Regions from separate parts of the Pseudarthrobacter sulfonivorans genome, predicted to be linked through region 3. Evidence: riboswitches for the same ligand, from Rfam matches in the RefSeq annotation. Region 3 holds a riboswitch; each other region holds the start of a gene.
What was found. A riboswitch is a leader RNA that binds a small molecule or an ion and turns the genes downstream of it on or off. The one in region 3 is predicted to bind thiamine pyrophosphate.

Region 1 (7,392 bases), 460 kb from region 3:
TGCTGTACCAGCACTTCCCGTCCAAACGGGAGCTGTATCTTGCCCTCCTGGACAGCCATCTCGCGTCGCTGACGGACCTGATGCTCGGCGCACTGAGCTCCACCACCGACAATGACGAACGTGTCCAGGCGGTGATGCGCGCCTACTACCGCTTCATCGCCAGCGACGACCAAGCGCACCGCCTGGTCTTCGAATCGGACCTCATCAACGATCCCGATGTCAGTTCACGCCTCGAGACTTTCAACAAGACGTTCGCGGACGCCGTGGCCCGGGTGATTGCCGAGGACACCAAGCTGCCCCACCTGGAGGCGCAGCTTCTGGGCCGTGGCCTAGCCGGAATGGCCCAGGTCAGCGCGCGTTACTGGCTGGAAACGGACGGGAACCTGGACCTCGATGTGGCCAGCGACCTCATTTACCGTTTAGCTTGGCGCGGAATCTCGCGCTTCCCCAAAGAGTCCTAGACTACAAATGAGAGAACCCAAGAAACTTTGATTGGCTGGGAGGCCCCCTTTTGGAAATTAAGATCGGCATTCAGAACATTGGCCGCGAAATCGTATTGGAATCTGCTCAGGATGCTGACGCTGTAGCCACGGTCGTTCAAGAAGCCATCACCAAGGGCACAGACCTCCGCCTCAAGGACGACAAGGGACGCATCATCATCGTTCCCGGGAACGCCCTGGGCTACGTGGAAATCGGCGCCGAAGAGGCCCGCAAGGTCGGTTTCGGCCAGTTCTAGCACGTCCGCGGCCAGCCGCCTTGGCGGTTGGCCGCTGCTTTCCGAGGAGATTCCATGCTTTCGCTGACCATCGTTGTCCTGGTCACAGCAGCCGCAGGCTTTATTATCTGGGCCAATGACAAGCGCCACACCCGGTACGGCACAGGGTTACCCGCCGGAGTTGCCGTAGTGGTGGGCGCAGTCAGCTGGATCATCTTCATCTCGGCAGGCTTTGGCTACCAGCCGGGCCTGACGTGGATTCCCTGGGTCCTGCCCATGGCCCTCGGCACCGTCGCTGCAATCGGGACGGTCATCTACTTGGGCCGGACGCGCGCAAGCCACGATACGCGGCGGCTGACGCAGGCGCTCAAGCTTTAGGCCGCGCCCTTTTTCCTTAAGAACCCGTGACCACCACCCAGCAGGGTGCGTGGTCACGGTCCTTTAACCCGGCGGCCTAAGCCACCGGCTGGGCTGTGGCGCCGAGCCGAACGGCAGCAGCACTCACCGCTGCGGCAGCAGCGGCATCCCGCTCAGTGACCTCGCCGCCGGCGTCGTGGGACGTGTAGCGGAGATGCACCCTGTTGTAGCGCCAGTCAAGGTCCGGGTGGTGGTTCTGTTCTTCCGCCACGCGTCCGACGGCGGCAATCAGCTCCAGTGCGGCGGCCGCCGTCGGCGTCTTGTAGACAGCGACGAGCCCGCCCAGCCGGTACTGCCAGTCGGGGAGCGCGGCGAGGACAGCCTCGATGCGCTCCCGCGTGAGTATGTCTTCCTTGCCGGCCACAGCGGCCTCCTCGGCTCGTCCGGTGAGCCCGCCCCGGCGTCTGGCCGAGGGCGCCGGGCCTGGAGAAAGCGGCCTAGAGAAACTCTGCCCGGCCTTCCATGGCCGATGACGCCAGGGCGTGCTCGCGGCGCGGAATCCTGCCGGCCGCTTTCGCCAGCCTACCGGCAATGACGGCGTGTTTGAAGGCCTCCCCCATGAGTGCAGGGTTCTGCGCCCGCGTGACTGCAGTGGCCAGCAGCACGGCATCACAGCCAAGCTCCATGGCCAGGGCGGCGTCGGATGCCGTGCCGATGCCGGCGTCCAGCACCACGGGCACCGAGGCGCGCGAGACGATCAGTTCGATGTTGTGTGGATTCAGGATCCCCAGGCCGGTGCCGATGGGTGCTCCGAGCGGCATGACCGCAGCGGCCCCCAGGTTTTCCAGCCGCAGGGCCAGGACCGGGTCATCGTTGGTGTAGGCGAACACTTTGAAGCCCCGGTTAACAAGGTGTTCCGTAGCATCCACCAATTCCACGGCGTCCGGCAGCAGGGTCTGTTCGTCGGCGATGACTTCCAGCTTGATCCAGTCCGTTTCCAGCGCTTCGCGGGCGAGTTCCGCCGTCATGACCGCGTCCCGGGCGGTGAAGCAGCCGGCGGTGTTGGGCAGGATCCGGATCCCGTGGTCCACCAGGAGCTGGAAAAGGGATCCCGATTCAGCCGGCGCATAGCGCCGCATGGCCACTGTGGTCAGCTCGGTTCCGGACGCCAGGAGGGCTGCCCCCAGCCCGTCGAGGCTGGGGGCGCCACCGGTGCCCATGATGAGGCGGGAGCCGAGCTCGACGCCGTCGATGACCAGCCTGTCTGCGGCCTCGGGACGGTTATGTGTGCTGATGTTGCTGGTTACTGTCATGGTGTCAGCCTCCCTGGACTGCTGTGACCAGTTCGACGTCGTCACCTTCGGCGAGCGCCGTGACGAACCACTGGCTGCGGGGTACTACTTCGGAGTTATGGGCGACGGCGACGCCGAGTTTCTGCCCGTCTGTCGCCTGGCCGTTGGCCGCGAGGGGACGTCCAGTGATCTGGCTGATGAGGGTGGTGATGGAGGCGTCGTCCGCCACGGAATGGCGCGAGCCGTTGAGGGTGATGTTCATGCTGATTCCTTCTGTGGGTCGAGGTCCTTCGTGCGGATGTCATTGTCTGGGGACTGTATGCCGGCTACGTGGTGCTTTCCTGAAAAGCGGGCCGGGCTGAGGGCCCCCCATCGCGGGTCCGTCCGGCCATCCAGCAGGTCCCGGCAGATGGCCGCCGCCGCCGGAGCCAGCAGCACTCCGTGGCGGAAGAATCCGGTGGCAACCATCAGCCCGGCAATGTTCGCCGTGTTCCCCGTCCGTGGCGCGGAAACCGGTACGCGGCCGAGGAGAGGGGCGTTGTCCGGGGTCGCAGGCCTTGCCCGCGCTGTGCATTCCAGGAGTTCAAGCTCCGAGACGGCCGGCACCAGGACCTGGGCGTCCCGCAGCAACTGGTAGACGCCGCCCGCCGAGACAGCAGCGTCGCCCGTCCCGGCGAGCGCGTCTTCTCGCTGCGTAGCGCCGATCACCACCGTGCCGTCCTGCCGGGGAACGATGTAGACCGGCACACCATGGACCATTCCGCGGACAGTGGAGGTGAGGAGCGGGCGCAGGTGCCGCGGAACAGCCAGCCGCAGGATGTCACCGTAGACGGGCCGCAGGGGCAGGTGCAGTCCAACCGGCAGGCCATCCAGCGACGCCGCCTGCAATCCGTTGGCCACGACGGTCTCCCGAGCCTGGACAGTTCCGCCGTGGGCGAGCTTCACGCCGATGACGCGGCCGTCCTCCCAGAGCAGGGCAGCGGCACGTTGGTCAACGGCGAATCCCGCGCGGGCACCTGCCACGGCGGTTCCTGCTCCCGGTCCGTGGATGGCCAGGACTTCCTGGAGGCACGCCACGAGTTTCCGTGGATCCACCTGGTGGTCGGCGGGGATGTCCAGGGCGCAGGATATGGCCGGGCTAAGCAGGGATTCCCTCGTCCTGGCCTCACGGACAGTCAGGGGTTCCACCACCAGGCCGCTGGCCTGCTGCACAGCCCGGAGGTCCATCAGCGCCCTGCGGTCCGCAGCGTCCGCGCCGATGGCGAGGGTCGGCGTCGTCAGATATCCGGTATCGCCAGCCCCGGCCAGGGCGAGGTCGGCCGCAAAGGCAGGCCACAGGCCGGAGGATGCCAGCATCAGCTCAAGGAGGTCTTCCTCCTGGTAATGCAGTTCGCTCACAGGGGCCAACATGCCGGCGGCTGCCCAGCTGGCGCCGTTGCCGGGCGCGTCATCGATCAGCACGACGGAACGGCCGGACCGCCGGACTTCCCAGGCTATGGCGTGGCCGATGACTCCGCCGCCGATGACGGCCACGTCGGCGTGCAGGGCGGTGGCCGGGCTGGCTGGTGCAGGCTCAGGTGGGCTGCTTATTGCGGGGGGCATATGTTCCTTCCCTACGCCGGTACTAGCCGGATCAGGTCAAGCGGTCGGCTCTGACGCCCTCTCAGCCCGGCCGCTTTGTGACGGCTGCAACGGGCTCCCGCAGTACCCGCCCAGTTTAGGGGACTTAGGCTGGTTTCCATGAACGCGCAATCCTTCGCCGCTGCAGGCACGCCCTCCGCCCCCTCCCCCGCTCCCGAATCCTTGGCCGGAACAGACTCCGCCGTCGGCATTAACACCGGCCTCCCGCACAGCGCCAGGCTGTACCTGTGCACCGACGCGCGACGGGACCGCGGGGACTTTGGCGAGTTTGTGGACGCGGCGTTTGCCGGCGGCGTGGACATCATCCAGCTCCGGGACAAGGCGATCGAGGCGGCGGAGGAGCTGGAGCTGCTGGCCGTGCTTCGGGCCGCGGCCGAACGCCACGGAAAGCTGTGGGCAGTCAATGACCGTGCCGATATCGCGCTGCTGTCCGGCGCCCCCGTCTTCCACATCGGGCAGAAAGATCTGCCTGTCGCTTCCGCCCGCACGCTGCTCGGGGCACCAGCCGCGATCGGCCTTTCCACGCACACCGCCGAGCAGATCGAAGGCGCCATCCGGCTGTCCGGTGGGCTGACTGACCAAGGCGGCCTGGACTACTTCTGCGTAGGACCGGTCTGGGCCACTCCGACGAAACCGGGCCGGGCCGCCGTCGGCCTTGACCTGGTGCGGTACGCGGCCGAAGCCGTCCGCGCTGCCGGTGGCACCCAGGCCACGCTGCCCTGGTTTGCCATCGGAGGCATCGATCTCGGCAACGTGGAGCAGGTGGTGGAGGCCGGCGCCGGCAGGATTGTTGTGGTGCGTGCCATCACCGAAGCCGCGGACCCCGCAGCGGCGGCCGCGGCACTCCTGGCGGCCCTGGACGCCGGCGCATCCTGACAATCCCCCGCGTGGCGGGCGGCGGGCGTGCACGATCCGTGGAAATCGAGCTAACCTGATTTTCGTGTCACATCATAGGTTGGCCCCCAATGTCCACGAGCAGACGAACGACCTCGCGGCGGCGCTGAGCGCCCTGCGGACCGAGCTGGAACTGCCGGGACCCTACCCGGCGGAGGCGGTCCGGGACGCGGAAGCGGCGGTGGCCGCACACGAGTTGCCGGGTGCTGACCTGACGGAAGTGGCTTTCCTCACTATCGATCCGGCGTCGTCCACTGATCTGGACCAGGCGCTGTTCATCGAGCGTGCGGGCACTGGCTACAGGGTGCTATACGCCATCGCTGACGTGCCGTCCTTTGTCCGCCCCGGCGGCGGACTGGACGCAGAGACCCGGCGCCGCGGCCAGACGTTCTACGCCCCTGACGGCCGTATCCCGCTGCACCCGGAAGTCATTAGCGAAGGGGCAGGCAGCCTTCTGGCCGGCCAGCTGTGTTCCGCCTATGTCTGGGAGTTCGGGCTGGACGACGCCGCGCAGGTCTCCACTGTGAGCGTCCAGAGGGCCACCATCCGCAGCCGGGCCAAGCTGAGCTACAAGGGAGCCCAGGCCGAACTCGACGCCGGGACGGCCGGCCCTGTCCTGCAGCTCCTGAAGGAAGTGGGCCTCAAGCGCGTTGAACTGGAGCGGCAGCGTGGCGGCGCCAGCCTGAACATGCCCGAGCAGGAAATCGTGCAGCTGCCCGACGGCGGCTACCGGATTGCCGCGGCGCCGCAGCTTCCGGTGGAGGACTGGAACGCCCAGATCTCCCTGATGACGGGGATGGCGGCGGCAAACCTGATGCTGGCGGGAGAAGTGGGCATCCTGCGAACCATGCCCGCCCCGGACGAGCGCTCCCTGCGTCACTTCCGCCTCCAGACTGAGGCATTGGGCAAGCCGTGGGACGGCAAGATCAGCTACGGCGAATACCTCCGCAGCCTTGACCCGACCAAACCCCGGCAACTGGCCATCCTGCACTCCGCCGGCATGCTGTTCCGCGGTGCCAGCTACACGGCGTTCGACGGCACAGTCCCGAAAGACGCCATCCAGTCCGCCATCGGCGCTGCCTATGCCCACACCACGGCACCGCTCCGGCGTCTGATCGACCGTTTTGTCCTGGTGATCTGCGAAGCCCTGAGCAACGGCAAGCCGGTACCGGACTGGGCGCGGGAAGCCCTGCCGTCCCTGCCGGAGATCATGGCCGGATCCGACCAGCTGGCATCGCGGATGGAACGCATGGCGCTGGACACCGTGGAGGCCGCGCTCCTGGTCAACCATGTGGGCCAGGAATTCGATGCGATCGTGATTTCCGGCTCCAAGCCGCAGAAGGACAACGGCAACGGGAAAAACGGCAACGGCACCAAGAACGGCGCTGCGAAAAACGGAGCCGCAAAAAACGGAAACGGCCCCTCGGGGATCATCCAGATCGCCGAACCCGCCGTGACGGCCCGGTGCGGCGGCGACCTGAAATCCGGCACCAAAGTGCGGGTCCGCCTGATCTCGTCCGATATCGCCGCCCGCGAGGTCCACTTCGAGCTGCTGGCCTGAACGATTTCCGCGCTGCCTGATCGGCCCAAAGCCGGGATTCAGGGTCCGTGCGGCTAGACTGAAGAAGTAGATATGGATGCCCGGTCGTTGATTTCCTTGATTTGAATTCAACAAGCCCGCCCCTACGCGATCTTGAGATGCACCCGTTGGTCACCAGTGCCAGCATTTTGATAGCCCGCGATCGGCTTCCACTGGAATTGCTTGCGCGCTTCGAGCGTGCTCCGGAACGGCCACGTTGGCCGGCCCGTTGAGCAGGCAGCGCCAATGCCCAAATGAATAAGGAAACTCCCCTGTGAGTGAATTGCATACCCACCAGATCCTGACTGACGACTCCGGCATCGAGACGATCGAACCCGAAGAAACCATCATCTCGGACGAGAAGCCGCACGAGATCGAGGAGAAATCCTTCGCTGACTACAACGTCCGCGCCGACATCGTGGAGTCCCTCGCCGACGCCGGGATCACCCACCCCTTCCCCATCCAGGCCATGACCCTGCCGGTGGCGCTTTCGGGCCACGACATCATCGGGCAGGCCAAGACCGGCACCGGCAAGACCCTCGGCTTCGGCATTCCCGCGCTGCAGCGCGTGGTGGGTCCGGACGACGCCGGCTACGACAAGCTCGCCGTTCCGGGTGCACCTCAGGCCCTGGTCATCGTGCCCACCCGCGAGCTGGCCGTCCAGGTGGCCAATGATCTCCAGAACGCTTCCCGCAAGCGGAACGCCCGCATCACCACCATCTACGGCGGCCGTGCCTACGAGCCCCAGGTGGAGGCCCTGCAGAACGGCGTCGAGGTAGTCGTCGGTACTCCCGGCCGCCTCATCGACCTCTACAAGCAGAAGCACCTGGTCCTGAAGAACGTCAAGATGGTCATCCTTGACGAGGCCGACGAAATGCTGGACCTCGGCTTCCTGCCGGACGTGGAAACCCTCA
Region 2 (7,392 bases), 1.8 Mb from region 3:
GACAACGTCATCGATACTGTGTCGGCGGTGTTCCTGGTGGTGGGTGCCCTTATGTCGCTCGCCGCCGCCGTGGGCCTGCTCCGCTTCCCGGACCTGCTGAGCCGCATGCACGCGGCCACCAAGCCCCAGGTGCTGGGGCTGTTCCTGCTCCTGGCGGCCATCGGCCTGCAGCTGCGCACCTGGTGGGTGTGGCCGGTGCTGCTGGTGGCCTGGATCTTCCAGCTGCTGACGGTGCCGGTTTCCGCCCACATGGTGGGCCGCGCCGGTTACCGGACCAAACACCTGCACCGTGAGCTGCTCAGCTCCGATGAACTCGAAGCCGTGGTTCAGAAGGCGGCCCAGTCGGCCCGGGATGAGTCATCCCGGGATGAAGCGTCCGACGGCGGCCGGCGGGACTGAGCGTCACTGCCGGACTGCTTGCCAGGGTTAGACGATGTCCTGGGACTTGGCGAAGCGGGTGATGGCCCGCTGCGTGCCGCGGTTGGCGAGCACCTGGATGATGGTGCTGACCGAGGCCGAAATGAGCGCGAACGTCAGGGCCGAGCGCAGGGTGGTGGGAGTGTCTTCGTCCTTGCCGGTGGGAGGCTTCCGGCCGGTGGACTTTTCCCACACGGTATTGACCACCTTCGTGCCGACGAATCCGGCGCCGAGGCTGATTGCAGTGCCGAGCAGCTTGATGAACAGGTTCATTCGTTGAACTCCTTGTGAGCGGATCCGGGACTTCCTTTAGCCTAACCCGGCTGCATGGACTCCAGAATCTCCCGCAGGGCTTCCACCACCAGATCGTGGTCCTGCTGCTGGGGCAGGCCCGAGACCGTCACCGTGGCCACTGCACCCACACCGGCGACGTAGACCGGGAAGCAGCCGCCGTGCGGGGCGTAGGTGGACTCGTCGAACCAGCCGTGGTCCTCGATCCGACCGCCGTGCAGCCTGCCGCGGAGGCCCACCAGCAACGAAGGGATCTCATACCTGGCGGCGGTGCGCTGCTTCGCCCGGACCCAGTGCTCGTTGTCCGGGGTGGCGCCGTCCAGGGCCACGTGGAACAGGACCTGGTCACCCTTGGTGATGTCGATCGCGATGGGCAGCTTTCGGCTCTTGCCCAGCTCCACCAGGAGCAGCCCGAGGTTGAGGGAGTCGTCCTTGCTGAAATGCGGAAACTGCAGCTCGTTGATCTCGGCTTCGACCCGGGCAATCAGGGCCTCCAGCAGCCCCGCCGGCTGGGGCACCGTCGAATCGGGATTGAACGCAGTCACAGTCGGGTTGTTGGCAGTCATGGCCCACAATCTACCCCGCCCGCGGTGTAAACTGGAGCACGCCCATCAGGGCAGATTTATTACGACAGGGGAGCGCCGCCGTCGGACATCACTGGCATTGCCAGGGAACCGCAGGTGGGCGCTGAGAGTGCGGACAGCCGCAGACCCTCGAACCTGATCCGGTTAGTACCGGCGCAAGGGAGTCGAGTTCTCGAAGTGTCCGGAAACGGCGGCAGCGCCGCACGCCGGGGCACTTTCCCCTCCTGTTCCTCAGGAGGACCAAAATGACAACTGCAGCAATCAAAAAGACCGGCAATACCTGGCGCGTTGTGGACATCGTGGTGGCGGCACTCATCGCCATCACCGGCGGCGTGATCTTCTGGGCCTGGTCCCAGGGCGCCGGCATCGTCTCCGCCCCCATGAACGCCGTTTACCCCCCGCTGACCGGCCTGATCGCCGGCGGCTGGATGATCCCGGCAGTGCTGGGCATGCTCATCATCCGCAAACCCGGCGCGGCGCTCTTCTGCGAAGCGGTGGCCGCCACCGGCGAACTCATCATGGGCTCGCAGTACGGCGCCACGGTGCTGATCTCCGGCCTCCTGCAGGGCCTGGGCGCCGAGCTGGTGTTCTTCCTGCTGGTGTACGGCAACTTCCGGTTCAAGTCCTTCCTGCACCAGAAGTACAACCTCATCGCCGCGCTGCTGGCCGGTGCCGGGGCGGGCCTGTTCTGCGGCCTCAATGACTCGTTCCTGCCGTGGGGCTGGAACATCGCCTACGAGCCCGGCGACAAGCTCGCGTACATCGTGTTCTGCACCATCTCCGGCGCAGTGATTGCAGGTGCCTTGTCCTGGATCGCCACCCGCGGCCTGGCCAGAACCGGTGTGCTGAGCTCGTTCGCGTCCCGGAAGGCAGCGTCGGAGCCCGTCTTCAACTGATGACCGCTTCCGACGCCGGTGCATCCGGAGTGCGCCCCGCCGCGGTGTCCGCCCGTGGCTGGGGCTGGCGGCATGCGGGACGTTCCGCCCCCGCCGTCCAGGGCCTCGACCTCGACATCGCTCCCGGCGAGCGGGTGCTGCTGCTGGGCCCGTCGGGCGCCGGCAAGTCAACGCTGCTGCACGCGCTCGCAGGGGTGCTGGGGGATGAAGGGGACGACGCCGACGAAACCGGTTCGCTGCTGATCGACGGTTTGGTGCCCCGCGGGCAGCGCGGCCGCTCGGGCCTGATGCAGCAGGATCCGGAAACGCAGGTGGTCCTTTCCCGGCTGGGCGACGACGTCGCCTTCGGCGCCGAGAACCTCGCCGTTCCGCGGGACGAGATCTGGCGGCGCGTCCATGAAGCGCTCGACGACGTCGGGCTGCGGAGTGCCGGGGGCGGCGGTTTGAACGACGGCGGCGGGTCAGGTTTGGACGCCGACGGCGGGCCAGGTGCCGCCGGGCTCGCGCTGGACCACCCGACGTCGGCCCTCTCGGGCGGGCAGAAGCAGCGCCTGGCGCTGGCCGGGATCCTCGCGATGCGGCCGGGGCTGATCCTGCTGGATGAGCCCACCGCAAACCTCGATCCCGCCGGCGTGCTGGAAGTCAGGGACGCCGTGGGCCGCTGCCTGGACAAAACCGGCGCCACCCTCGTTGTGGTGGAACATCGCGTGTCCGTCTGGAAGGACCTGGTGGACCGGATTGTGGTGCTCCAGCCAGGCTCGGCGGCGGGTCCCGCTGGAAGTTCCGCCGCCACGTCCGCCGTCCTGCTGGACGGGCCGCCGGACCAGGTGCTTGCGGAGGCGCGGGACATGCTGATCGGCGCGGGCGTCTGGGTGCCGGGGTATGTTCCGGCAACCCGCCGCCGCGTGTCCGCAGGCTCCGGTGACCTGCTGCTGGCTGCCGAGGACCTTGCCGTCTCCCGCGAGCGTCCGCGGCGCCGCGGCCTCCGGACCATCCCGCCCGTACCGGTGCAGCAGGGCATCACGGCCCAGGTCCGTTCCGGCCAGGCACTCACCGTCACGGGGCCCAACGGCGCCGGAAAGTCAACGTTTGCGCTGACGCTCGCCGGACTTCTTGCGCCGGTGGCGGGGAAGGTGTCCGCCGCCGTCGAGCTTTCCGAGGGGGCCGGGATCGATCCCTTCAAATGGAAAGCCAACCAGCTGATTTCCCGCATCGGAACCGTCTTCCAGGAACCCGAGCACCAGTTCGTGACGGGCCGCGTGCTGGACGAACTGATGTTCGGCCCGCGGCACCTGGGGCATGGCGAGGAGCGGGTTGATGAGCTGCTGGAACGGCTGCGCCTGACGCACCTGGTGGACGCCAATCCGTACACGCTCTCGGGAGGCGAAAAGCGGCGCCTCTCGGTGGCCACTGTCCTCGCGGCCCACCCTCGTGTGCTGGTCCTCGACGAGCCGACGTTCGGCCAGGATGCCAACACCTGGGCCGAGCTCGCATCATTCCTCTCAGAACTGCTCGACGCCGGGACCTCCGTGGTTTCCGTGACCCATGACCAGGAATTCAGCGCCGTCCTGGGCGGAGCTGAACTGCGGCTGGGCCCGGCCTCTCGCGGCGGCGCCCGCCAGGAAGCAGATGCGGCATGAGGGATGCCCTGACCCTCCGCGGCAACCGCGCGCTGCTGACCCGCGCCAACCCGCTGGCCAAGTTCGCCGTCGTCTTCCTCATCACCCTGGTGCTGGCGCTCTCCATCGACTGGGTGTCTGCCTCGGTGGCGCTTGGGGCCGAGCTGGCGCTCTTCCCTCTGGCGGGCCTCACCCTGCGCCTGCTGTGGCAGCGCGGCTGGCCGCTCATCATCGCGGCAGCCCTGGGCGGCTGGAGCACGGCGATCGTCGCGGCGGACAGCGGCGCTGTCCTGCTCGACGTCGGGATTTGGTCCATCAGCGAGGGTTCCCTTCAGCTGGGAATCGGTTTTATGCTGCGCGGCCTCGCGATTGCCCTGCCGGCGATCCTGCTTATGACCTGCACGGACCCCACCGACCTTGCCGATGCGCTGGCCCAGAAAGCCCGGCTGCCGCACCGTTTTGTCCTTGGCACGCTGGCCGCGATGCGGCTGGTGGGACTGATGGCCGAGGAATGGCAGACCATCGGCATGGCGCGGCGGGCCCGCGGCGTGGGCTCGCAGGGCAGCCCGCTGCAACGGCTGCGGGCCACCCTCGGGCAGAGTTTCGGGCTCCTGGTCCAGGCCATCCGCCGGGCGTCCCGGCTGGCCATCACCATGGAAGCGCGCGGTTTTGGCACCGGGCAGCGGACGTGGGCACGGGAATCCACGTATTCAATGCTGGACGCCTGGGTGCTGGCGGGCGGCGTGCTGATCGCGGCGGCTGCTGTGGTTTCCGCGGCTGTAATGGGGACATGGAACTTCGTCTGGCGCTAGTCCGGGCGGGCCATGCTTCTGGATTCTGGCTACGCCGCGCTGTGCTTGCTAAATGCACGAGTGGTCGTAGTCGAAGCCCCTGGAGACGAACTGGGTCAGGATGACTGTGCCGCCGGGTGTTAGCGGCGCATTCGAGCAGTTGGCCGTGGCTCCGAAGGCCGTGCGGGCGCCTGCCAGCCAGCTGGGCAGGGCATAAAGGCTGCTGGAGGTGCTGACGGTGCCCACGATCTGTCCCCATTGATAGGCCGAGGAGTAGATGCCGACGTCGGCGCCGATGCTGTGAAAGAAGTCGGTCATACCTTCCAGGACAGCACGGTTGGCATTCTTGTCGGGGGACCAGCTGTTGCCGGTTTCAACATCGAGCCACCACAGGTAGTCCGAGGGGCTGCTGATGCCACGGATGTAGGCGTCGTCGTACGCTTTGGCGTAGCCGTACATATAGGCGCACGCAGTGCCAACGTCCTTGTCCTCGCAGGTGCCGTAGGGGTTGGATGCGGCCTGGGATTCCGGGTAGCTGTTACTGGTGGGCCACCAGGAGCCAGTGAGCTCCGGGTTGGCGGTGTTGACGTAAAGTGCGACGGACGGCTGATCGGTCGGGTTCACCGTGATGGCTTCGGCCCAGCGGAGCAGTTCGGCGAGGCAGGGGTTAGTGGTGTTGGCCAGGCCATTGTTGACGCCCACGATCCCGAAAGCTGACGCGGCGGGAAGGGCCTTGTTGCATTGAGGCCACGAGACATCGTTACCCAATGCCAACTCGGCGCCCTCGCCGGGTGAAGGGGCGGCCACGGACACCGGCGCCACGATAATCCCGCAAAGGGCCATGAGCAGACACAAGATGGCACACGCTAAAGCACGGGATGCTGTAGCCGCATTCCCATACATGGCAGGCCTCCTGCATGGCATTTTTCCGCTTTTCGGGTGAACCCGATGTTTCAGTCTCCCGCCGGGCGGGTACGGGGTCAAGGGCAACCATCAATGAGCAGCTATCTCATGAGTCGGGTATTTGCTGGGAATTCAGTCGACACTCCGGTTCATATCCCATCGAATAGCTCATCTGTGATATTTTTTTGTTATGACTCAGGAAACTGCCGAGCACATCGCCGCCACGCTCAAGGACGCCCGGACCGAGAAGGGCTGGACCCAGGGCCAGCTCGCCGCGGCGCTGGGAACCAGCCAAAGCGCCGTCGCCCGGATGGAACAGGGCAAGCAGAACCTCAGCCTGAAGATGATCCAGCGGCTCGAAACGATCTTCGACCGCAGCATCGTCAAAGTGGGCAAACCGCAGATGACGCACTTGCGGATTGAAGGCGGCCGCACCCTGTCCGGGGCAGTGGATGTCAACAGCAGCAAAAACGCCGGTGTGGCGCTGCTGTGCGCCAGCCTGATCAACCGCGGAACCACCGTCCTGCGCCGCCTCGCCCGGATCGAAGAGGTCAACCGGATCGTGGAGGTCCTGACCAGCATCGGCGTCGAATGCACCTGGCTCAACGACACCGACCTCCAGCTCCGCCGCCCCGCCGTCCTGGACCTTGGGGCCATGGATGTGGACGCGGCGCGCCGCACGCGCAGCGTGATCATGCTCCTGGGCCCGCTCCTGGACGAATCCGCGGAGTACCGCCTGCCGTATGCCGGAGGTTGCGATCTGGGCACCCGCACCGTGGAGCCGCACATGCAGGCGTTGCGCCAGTTCGGGCTCTCCGTGGAGGCCACTGCCGGTTTCTACGCCGTGCAGGCTCCGCCGCCGGACACTCACGACCGGTCCTTTGTGCTGACCGAACGCGGGGACACCGTCACCGAGAACGCCATCATGGCAGCGGCGCACCGCCGCGGCACCACCGTCATCCGCAACGCCAGCCCCAACTACATGGTCCAGGACCTCTGCTTCTACCTCGAGATGCTGGGCGTGAAGATCGACGGCGTGGGCACCACCACGCTGAAGATCACCGGGCAGCCGCTCATCGACGTCGACATTGAGTATTTTCCGTCCGAGGACCCCATTGAGGCCATGAGCCTCATCACCGCCGGGATCGTCACCAACTCAGAGGTGACCATCCGCCGCGTCCCCATCGAATTCATGGAGATCGAGCTGGCCACGCTGGAGCAGATGGGCCAGCAGCTGGAGATTTCCGGCGAGTACGTGGCGCGCAACGGCCGCACCCGGCTGGTGGATGTGACCACCAAACCGTCCGAGCTGCGGGCGCCCGAGGACAAAATCCACCCGATGCCGTTCCCCGGCCTGAACATCGACAACCTGCCCTTCTTCGCGGTCATCGCCGCCAACGCCCACGGCCAGACCATGATCCACGACTGGGTCTATGAGAACCGGGCCATCTACCTCACGGAACTCAACCGGCTCGGCGCCCAGGTGCAGCTGCTGGACCCGCACCGGATCTACGTCAACGGCCCCACGAAGTGGCGGGCCGCCGAGGTTGGCTGCCCGCCGGCACTTCGCCCCGCCGCCTGCCTGCTGCTGGCCATGCTTGCGGCGCGGGGTGTTTCGGAGCTGCGGAATATCTACGTGATCGAGCGCGGCTACGAAGACCTGGCCGAGCGGCTCAACACCATCGGCGCCAAGGTGGAGTACTTCCAGGACTAGCGCTCGCAGAATCCGCCGACCCCGCGGGCTGCCGCGTGCCGGCCCGGTGCAGCACAATATAACCATGCGTACATTCGGCGTCGAGGAAGAGCTCCTGATCGTAGATCCGGACACGGGGGAGCCGCTTGCCCTCGCGGATGCGATGTTGTCTGGCCGCCGGATGGCAGCCGACGACGC
Region 3 (7,392 bases):
CGAACGCCGAGCTCTGCCACGTCTGCATGACCTGGCCGCAGGAGATCCACGGATTAACGTCGCAGGCCGTTACGTGATTCGGATCCTCGAGGACGGCGAGCTTTTCCAGGACCAGCGTTCCCGAGGCCAGCCAGCCGATGGCGCCGGTGATGACCATCAGCCAGCCGAGGGGCCGGTTACGTGCCATCGGTGGCACAGTCCCGGGCGTGGCGGGAAAGGGCTCCGCCGCAGGGGAGGCAGCCGGCGTGTCGGTGCCGTGGGAGGAAATGCTGGGCATGGTGTGTGGCGTCCTTTGCTTCGGGTGCTCCTTGCCCCGATTGTAACGCCGGTGACTGGAAGCAGCATTCAGTCAGTGCCCCCAGGTACCGATCCGTTGCCCGTGGTTCCGCCGCCTTTCAGTCCGGGTGTGAGAGAATGAACATGGCTGGAGGCCGACCCACATTCGGACTCCGGTCCGGTGGCTTGTTTCAAGACCGCCAATGATGAGCAGGGCAGGCTTCGGATTCTCTGATCCGGCTTCCCGCAATTCCATTGGTCGGCACCTGGTTGTGGCGTTTAGAACAACGGGTTTCAGGACACAGCCGACGGCTCCCACGGGCTGCCGCACCCCTCTGCCGGTGCGAACCTGGGAGAATCCACTTGACTTCTGTCAACGCCTGCGGGTTTTGACAATATGTGCCCCAATGGGTGCCGGATGTGGCGGTACGTCAGGGGCAGGAGTGTTGCCACATATGGAAAACGAACAAACACCAGCCGTTAATGATGAAGCCGTCGCCGAGGCTACGGAAGCGCCCAAGAAGGCCACCCGGACACGTCGGAAGGCAGTGCCGAAGGCCGCAGAGGCCGTACCGGTGAATGACGCCGCCGAAGCTGAGCCTGCGACGGATACCGCTCCGGAACCCAAGACGCCGGTCCGCCGGACCCGCGCACGTAAGACGGTGGTCGCCGCCGAACCCTTGCCGGCCTTCGCTGCTGAGGTTCTGGAAGCACCTGCCGCCGTTGTTACCGAGACCGCCGTAGATACTGCCGGCGTCGAACACGCGGCCGAAGCCGCAGCGCCTGAGGCTGCAGCGGAGACCAAGCCTGTCCGCCGCCGCCGCGTGGCCACCCGCAAAACCTCGGCCCCCGACGTCGCTCCCGCGGCCGTAGAACAGACAGCTCCGGAGCAGGCAGCCCCTGAAACTGCAGCAACGCAGGCCCCGGAAGCAGAGGAGGTCGCCGCTGCGGCGCCCGCAGCAGCCGCCGTCGCCCCCGTCAACGCTGCCCCGGTCAGCGCTGCCGCCGCGCCGGCTGAAGAGCCAGCTGCTGCTGAGACTGCCAGCCCGTTCAGTTCACTGTTCCTTGAGCCGGCGGCCACCACATCGGTGCTTTTCCAGGCCCCCGACCTCAGCACCGTGGTCCGCCCCGCGCCGGTTGCTGCCGTGGTTGAAGAGCCGGAAGAGGACGACGCCGAAGACGGCGAAGCGGACGACGCCAACGGCCGCCGCAGGCGCCGCAGCCGTGGTCGCCGTGGACGCAGCCGCACAGGCGAAAGCGATGCTGACGGTGATAACGAAGGCGACGAAGGCGCAGCCGAAGAAACCGATGAGGAATCCGCCGGGCAGGCCGATGAGGGCGTGACGTCCCGCCGTCGTCGTCGCCGCCGCCGTGGCGACCAGGATCTGGAACTGACCGGAGGAGAAGGCGACGACCCGCCCAACACGGTGACCCGCGTCCGCGCGCCGCGCGCCGCGACCGAAGCGCCGGTCAACAACCGCGTCACGTCTGTCAAGGGTTCCACCCGCCTCGAAGCCAAGAAGCAGCGCCGCCGCGAATCCCGCGACACCGGCCGCCGCCGCACCGTCATCACCGAGGCCGAGTTCCTGGCCCGCCGCGAATCAGTTGACCGGCAGATGATCGTCCGCCAGCGCGACGACAGAATCCAGATCGGCGTCCTCGAAGACGGCGTCCTGGCCGAGCACTTTGTCTCCAAGACCCAGCAGGACTCCCTGATCGGCAACGTCTACCTCGGCAAGGTGCAGAACGTCCTGCCGTCCATGGAAGCGGCGTTCGTTGACATCGGACGCGGCCGCAACGCCGTCCTGTACGCCGGTGAAGTGAACTGGGAGGCCGTTAACCTCGAAGGCAAGCAGCGCCGGATCGAAAACGCGCTCAAGTCCGGCGACACCGTCCTGGTCCAGGTCACCAAGGATCCCGTGGGCCACAAGGGTGCACGCCTGACCAGCCAGATCTCGCTGCCCGGCCGCTACCTGGTCTACGTGCCCGGCGGCTCCATGACCGGCATCTCCCGCAAACTGCCCGACGTCGAGCGCAACCGCCTCAAGCGCATCCTCAAGGACCGCCTCCCGGAGCACGCCGGCGTCATCGTCCGCACCGCTGCCGAAGGCGCCTCGGAAGAGGAGCTCACACACGACATCAACCGGCTGCGGGCCCAGTGGGAGGGCATCGAAAGCCAGTCCACGTCCACCAAGATCCTCGCGCCGGAGCTGCTCTACGGCGAACCTGACCTCACCATCAAGGTGGTCCGTGATGTGTTCAACGAGGACTTCTCCAAGCTGATCGTCTCCGGTGAAGAGGCCTGGGACACCATCGAGGCCTACGTCACCTACGTTGCCCCGGACCTCGTGGGCCGCCTGGAAAAGTGGACCAAGGACCAGGACATCTTCGCTGCGTGGCGGATCGATGAGCAGATCCACAAGGCCCTGGAACGCAAGGTCTTCCTGCCTTCGGGCGGCTCGCTGGTCATCGACCGCACCGAAGCCATGACCGTGGTGGACGTCAACACCGGCAAATTCACCGGCAGCGGCGGCAACCTCGAGGAAACCGTCACCAAGAACAACCTCGAGGCAGCTGAAGAAGTGGTCCGGCAGCTCCGGCTCCGCGACATCGGCGGCATCATCGTCATCGACTTCATCGACATGGTCCTCGAATCCAACCGCGACCTGGTCCTCCGCCGCATGGTGGAATGCCTGGGCCGCGACCGGACCAAGCACCAAGTGGCCGAAGTGACCTCGCTGGGCCTCGTGCAGATGACGCGCAAGCGCATGGGCACCGGGCTCCTGGAAGTCTTCGGCGAGCAGTGCGAAACCTGTGCAGGCCGCGGGATCGTCACCCACGACGACCCCGTGGAACACCGCCGCGCCAACACCGTAGCCGCGGAGCACCACGTGCAGCGTGTGGACAGCCGCCCGGAAACCCAGCGCACCGATAGCGTGCGCACTGACAGCCAGCGCCCGGACAGCCAGCCGGGTGGCCGCACTGACCGGAAACGCCGCCGCGGACGGGGCGGCCAGCCGCTGGAAACGGCACCGGCAGCTCCGGTGCAGATCCACACGGTCCACCCGGAAGCCAGTGATGCCGAGCGACATGCCAAGGCGGAGGCCACGCGGGCAGCGCTTGCGAACATTGCGGCCGCAGCCCACGCTGCGCACCTGCACGACGACGAAGTGGCTCACGCATCAGCTGCCGCGGGCCGGCAGCCTGCGGCTGCGGTGCCGGCTCCGGCTGAGCGGTCCGAAACGGACTCCAACGGCCGTCCGGCCGCAGTGCTGACATTCGGCGGCGAGCAGGTTGTGCTTCCGTTCGTGGCGCACCACGATGACCAGCCGCACTCACCTGCCCTGACACTTGATCGCCTCGCGGAGGCCTTCGCGCACCTTGGCGAGCCGGCACCTGTAGCGGAAAGCAAGCCGTCGGCAGTCCAGGCAACTGAAACCCAGCCGGCAGAACCTGCCCGCCAGCAGCAGCCAGCTGTGGCGGAGAAGGATTACTCCGACCACACCGAGGAGCCCCGCGCCCGCCGTCCCCGGCGGAACCGGAGTGCCAGCCGTGCCCAGGGCGCAGCCAACGCCACGTCCGTGGAGCATCACGAAGCTGCTCCGGCGGCTGCCGCTGGGCACACCCACGCCGCCAAGGCGCCGGAGCCTGTCAAGGCTCCTGTGGCCGACAAACCGGTTGCCGCCAACGCGCCCATCATCCTGGGCGTAGGAGTTCCGGCCTCGGAGCTCTGACCAAGCAGTAGGGCAAGCCAATACAACGGCGCCCGGACGCAGCCTGTGAATCACAGGCTGCGTCCGGGCGTCCGGCGTTAAGTCGCGAGGAACGCTAGGCTGGTGACTGACACGGGGTGCCGCGCAGAGAGCCGGCTGAGATCCACACCCGTTGAACCTGTCCGGTTAGCACCGGCGAAGGGATGTCTCCTTTGGCTTCAACTTCTGTCCTTCCTCCTGCAACACCCGCGGCGGCTCTGCCGGAAACCCCAGCAACCCGGGCTGAGGTCCGGCCCGCACCAGCCCGCTCTTCTGCGGTCCGGGTGCTGCGTGACGTTCCGCGGGTGCTGTCCATTGCCGGATCGGACCCTTCAGGGGGCGCGGGCGTCCAGGCCGACCTCAAAAGCATTGCAGCCCTTGGCGGCTACGGCATGGCGGCCATCACCGCGCTGACGGTCCAAAACACCCAGGGGGTCCAGGCGGTTCACGTCCCGCCTGCGTCCTTCCTGGGCCAGCAGCTCGATGCCATCAGCGATGACATCACCATCGACGCGGTCAAGATCGGCATGCTGGGCGACGCTGCGGTGATAGGCGTGGTCCGCGACTGGCTGGAAAAGGTGCGTCCCGCCGTCGTCGTTCTTGATCCGGTCATGGTGGCCACGAGCGGCGACCGGCTGCTGCAGGAGTCTGCCGAGGCGGCCCTGCGGGAGCTGCTCCCGCTCGCGGACCTGATCACCCCCAACCTGGCCGAACTGGCCATCCTGGTGGGGGAGCCGCAGGCGAGGGAATGGCACGACGCGCTCGGGCAGGGGCAGCGGTTGTCCGCCGCGACCGGTGCCACCGTCCTGGTCAAGGGCGGCCATCTCGACGGCGGTGCGTGCCCGGATGCCCTGGTCAACGCTGCCGGGCTGCTCGCCCAGGAGGTGGTGGAAGTGAGCGGGGACAGGATCCCCACGCGCAACAGCCACGGCACCGGCTGCTCGCTGTCGTCGGCCATGGCCACGGCTCAGGCCCGGCTGGGGGACTGGGAAGCCGCATTACGGCAGGTGAAGCCCTGGCTGGTGGGCGCGCTGCAGGCCTCTGACCAACTTGAGGTGGGCGAGGGCAACGGCCCCATCAACCACTTCCACCACATGCAACAGGTTCCGGCAGCCGGCGAGTTCGCAGAGACGCTGCGCCGGGCGTCGGAGCCGGATCTTGCAGCCATCTACGGGCTGGATTTCATCCGAGACCTGGCGGCCGGCACGTTGGCTGAGGAACAGTTCGCCTATTACCTCGCCCAGGACGCCATCTACCTCAACGGCTATTCGCGGGTCCTCGCCCGGGCCAGCGCGCTGGCGCCCACGGAAGCCGCCCAGCTGTTCTGGGCAAAGTCGGCCCAGCAATGCCTTGAGGTCGAGTCCGAACTGCACCGCACGTGGCTAAGCACCAGGACAGTGGACTCTGTCCTGGGACCTGTCACCAAGTCCTACGTGGACCACCTGCTGGCGGCCTCGGCCTCCGGCAGCTACGCGGTCCTCGTGGCGGCGGTACTGCCGTGCTTCTGGTTGTATGCCGAAGTGGGACAGACCCTCCACGCGGAGTTCCTGGCTGCGGGTGCACCGGCAGCACATCCTTATGCCGACTGGCTGCGGGCCTATGCTGACGAGGATTTCGCCCAGGCCACGCGCGACGCCATCGCCTTGGCTGACGACGCCGGCCGGAGTGCTTCCGCGGATGAACGGGCGGCGATGCTGGTGGCTTTCAGGCAGTCGTGCCGGTTTGAGGTGGAATTCTTCGACGCGCCGCGAATTCATTCCTGACAGGCTGCGGCCCGTGCGGCCTGTACGATAGTCAGGCACGGTTTTGGATTGTCAGTGCAGTACCTGCTTGTGGGTCCTATCACAGACAACCTGCCGTAACCAGCCTCATTTGCGGCCGAAGGCAAAATTAGCGTATTCTAGATCTTCGGTGCTTACGCCAACACTTGGGTTACGACCCCACGGCGTTGAGGCACAGCGAGAACCCAGCCAATTATGGAACAGGGTTCAGCACGCAAATTTAGTAATAAACGTCGAGAGAAGTGAGTTCCCAAGTGGTGTACGCGATTGTCCGCGCAGGCGGCCGCCAAGAGAAGGTTTCCGTTGGAGACTTCGTTACCCTGAACCGCGTCCCCGGTGGAGCCGGCAGCACCTTTGAGTTGCCCGCACTGCTCCTGGTAGACGGTGACAAAGTCACCTCTGCTGCTGCGGACCTGGCCAAGGTAACGGTTACGGCTGAGATCCTCGAAGACCTCCGTGGTCCGAAGATCGTCATCCAGAAGTTCAAGAACAAGACCGGTTACAAGAAGCGCCAGGGTCACCGTCAGGAATTGACCAAGGTCAAGATCACGGGTATCAAGTAACTCTTCGTTACTGTTCAGGTTCTTCAGCAGATTCCCCAGAATTTAAAGGCAGGCATTTCAAATGGCACATAAAAAAGGCGCGAGTTCCACTCGCAACGGTCGTGACTCCAACGCCCAGTACCTCGGCGTCAAGCGCTTCGGCGGCCAGGTAGTTTCCGCAGGCGAGATCATCGTTCGCCAGCGTGGCACCCACTTCCACCCGGGCGCCGGCGTTGGACGTGGCGGCGACGACACACTGTTCGCACTGGCCCCGGGAGCCGTCCAGTTCGGCACCCGCCGCGGTCGCCGCGTTGTTAACATCGTTGCTGCTGCAGCTGCAGAGTAACAAATAGTTCTGAAGCGGTGGAGCGGGCCATTTTGGTCCGCTCCACTGTTCTTTTAACCGCATTACAATCGTCTTGGCGCCTTTGGGCGTACAGGAAACAGCACTGAGGAGATCCACGTGGCGAGCTTTGTAGACCGGGTAGTACTGCACGTATCCGGCGGTACCGGCGGCCACGGATGTGTCTCTGTCCACCGGGAGAAGTTCAAGCCCCTGGGCGGTCCCGACGGCGGCAACGGCGGCGACGGCGGCGACGTCATCCTGCGCGTTGATCACCAGACCACCACGCTGCTTGACTACCACCACGCCCCGCACCGCCACGCCACCAACGGTGGCCCCGGCATGGGTGACTGGCGCGGTGGCAAGAGCGGCGAGACCCTCATCCTGCCCGTACCGGACGGCACCGTGGTCAAGTCCAAGGACGGCACCGTCCTGGCGGACCTGGTCGGCGAAGGCGCCGAGTATGTGGCGGCCGCCGGCGGCCTGGGCGGCCTGGGCAATGCCTCGCTGTCCTCGCAGAAGCGCCGTGCCCCGGGCTTCGCCCTGCTGGGCATCGAGGGTGACGCCCGTGACATTGTGCTGGAACTGAAGTCCATCGCCGACATCGCGCTGGTGGGTTTCCCCTCTGCCGGCAAATCCAGCCTGATCGCGGCCATGTCCGCCGCGCGGCCCAAGATCGCCGATTACCCCTTTACCAC

Region 1: linked by a shared signal. The riboswitch ahead of thiO (glycine oxidase ThiO) and the one ahead of AU252_RS20020 (bifunctional hydroxymethylpyrimidine kinase/phosphomethylpyrimidine kinase) in region 3 are both predicted to bind thiamine pyrophosphate.
Region 2: linked by a shared signal. The riboswitch ahead of AU252_RS11710 (ECF transporter S component) and the one ahead of AU252_RS20020 (bifunctional hydroxymethylpyrimidine kinase/phosphomethylpyrimidine kinase) in region 3 are both predicted to bind thiamine pyrophosphate.

The regions. Positions count from the first base shown of each region.
Region 1 covers NZ_CP013747.1:3,929,034-3,936,425, reverse strand. The annotation lists gene AU252_RS17895 (TetR/AcrR family transcriptional regulator) at 1-461, shown strand, start outside; gene AU252_RS17890 (DUF3107 domain-containing protein) at 512-736, shown strand; gene AU252_RS17885 (hypothetical protein) at 791-1,093, shown strand; gene AU252_RS17880 (4a-hydroxytetrahydrobiopterin dehydratase) at 1,170-1,496, opposite strand; gene AU252_RS17875 (thiazole synthase) at 1,570-2,385, opposite strand; gene thiS (sulfur carrier protein ThiS) at 2,390-2,626, opposite strand; gene thiO (glycine oxidase ThiO) at 2,623-3,966, opposite strand; TPP riboswitch at 3,957-4,077, opposite strand; gene thiE (thiamine phosphate synthase) at 4,105-4,881, shown strand; gene AU252_RS17855 (RNB domain-containing ribonuclease) at 4,946-6,460, shown strand; gene AU252_RS17850 (DEAD/DEAH box helicase) at 6,753-7,392, shown strand, end outside.
Region 2 covers NZ_CP013747.1:2,625,555-2,632,946, forward strand. The annotation lists gene mnhG (monovalent cation/H(+) antiporter subunit G) at 1-399, shown strand, start outside; gene AU252_RS11700 (DUF4235 domain-containing protein) at 427-690, opposite strand; gene AU252_RS11705 (heme-degrading domain-containing protein) at 732-1,274, opposite strand; TPP riboswitch at 1,331-1,472, shown strand; gene AU252_RS11710 (ECF transporter S component) at 1,538-2,188, shown strand; gene AU252_RS11715 (ABC transporter ATP-binding protein) at 2,188-3,828, shown strand; gene AU252_RS11720 (energy-coupling factor transporter transmembrane component T family protein) at 3,825-4,619, shown strand; gene AU252_RS11725 (hypothetical protein) at 4,668-5,453, opposite strand; gene AU252_RS11730 (UDP-N-acetylglucosamine 1-carboxyvinyltransferase) at 5,692-7,215, shown strand; gene AU252_RS11735 (glutamate--cysteine ligase 2) at 7,280-7,392, shown strand, end outside.
Region 3 covers NZ_CP013747.1:4,390,277-4,397,668, forward strand. The annotation lists gene AU252_RS20010 (vitamin K epoxide reductase family protein) at 1-277, opposite strand, end outside; gene AU252_RS20015 (Rne/Rng family ribonuclease) at 732-4,010, shown strand; TPP riboswitch at 4,113-4,210, shown strand; gene AU252_RS20020 (bifunctional hydroxymethylpyrimidine kinase/phosphomethylpyrimidine kinase) at 4,193-5,791, shown strand; gene rplU (50S ribosomal protein L21) at 6,064-6,372, shown strand; gene rpmA (50S ribosomal protein L27) at 6,434-6,697, shown strand; gene obgE (GTPase ObgE) at 6,815-7,392, shown strand, end outside.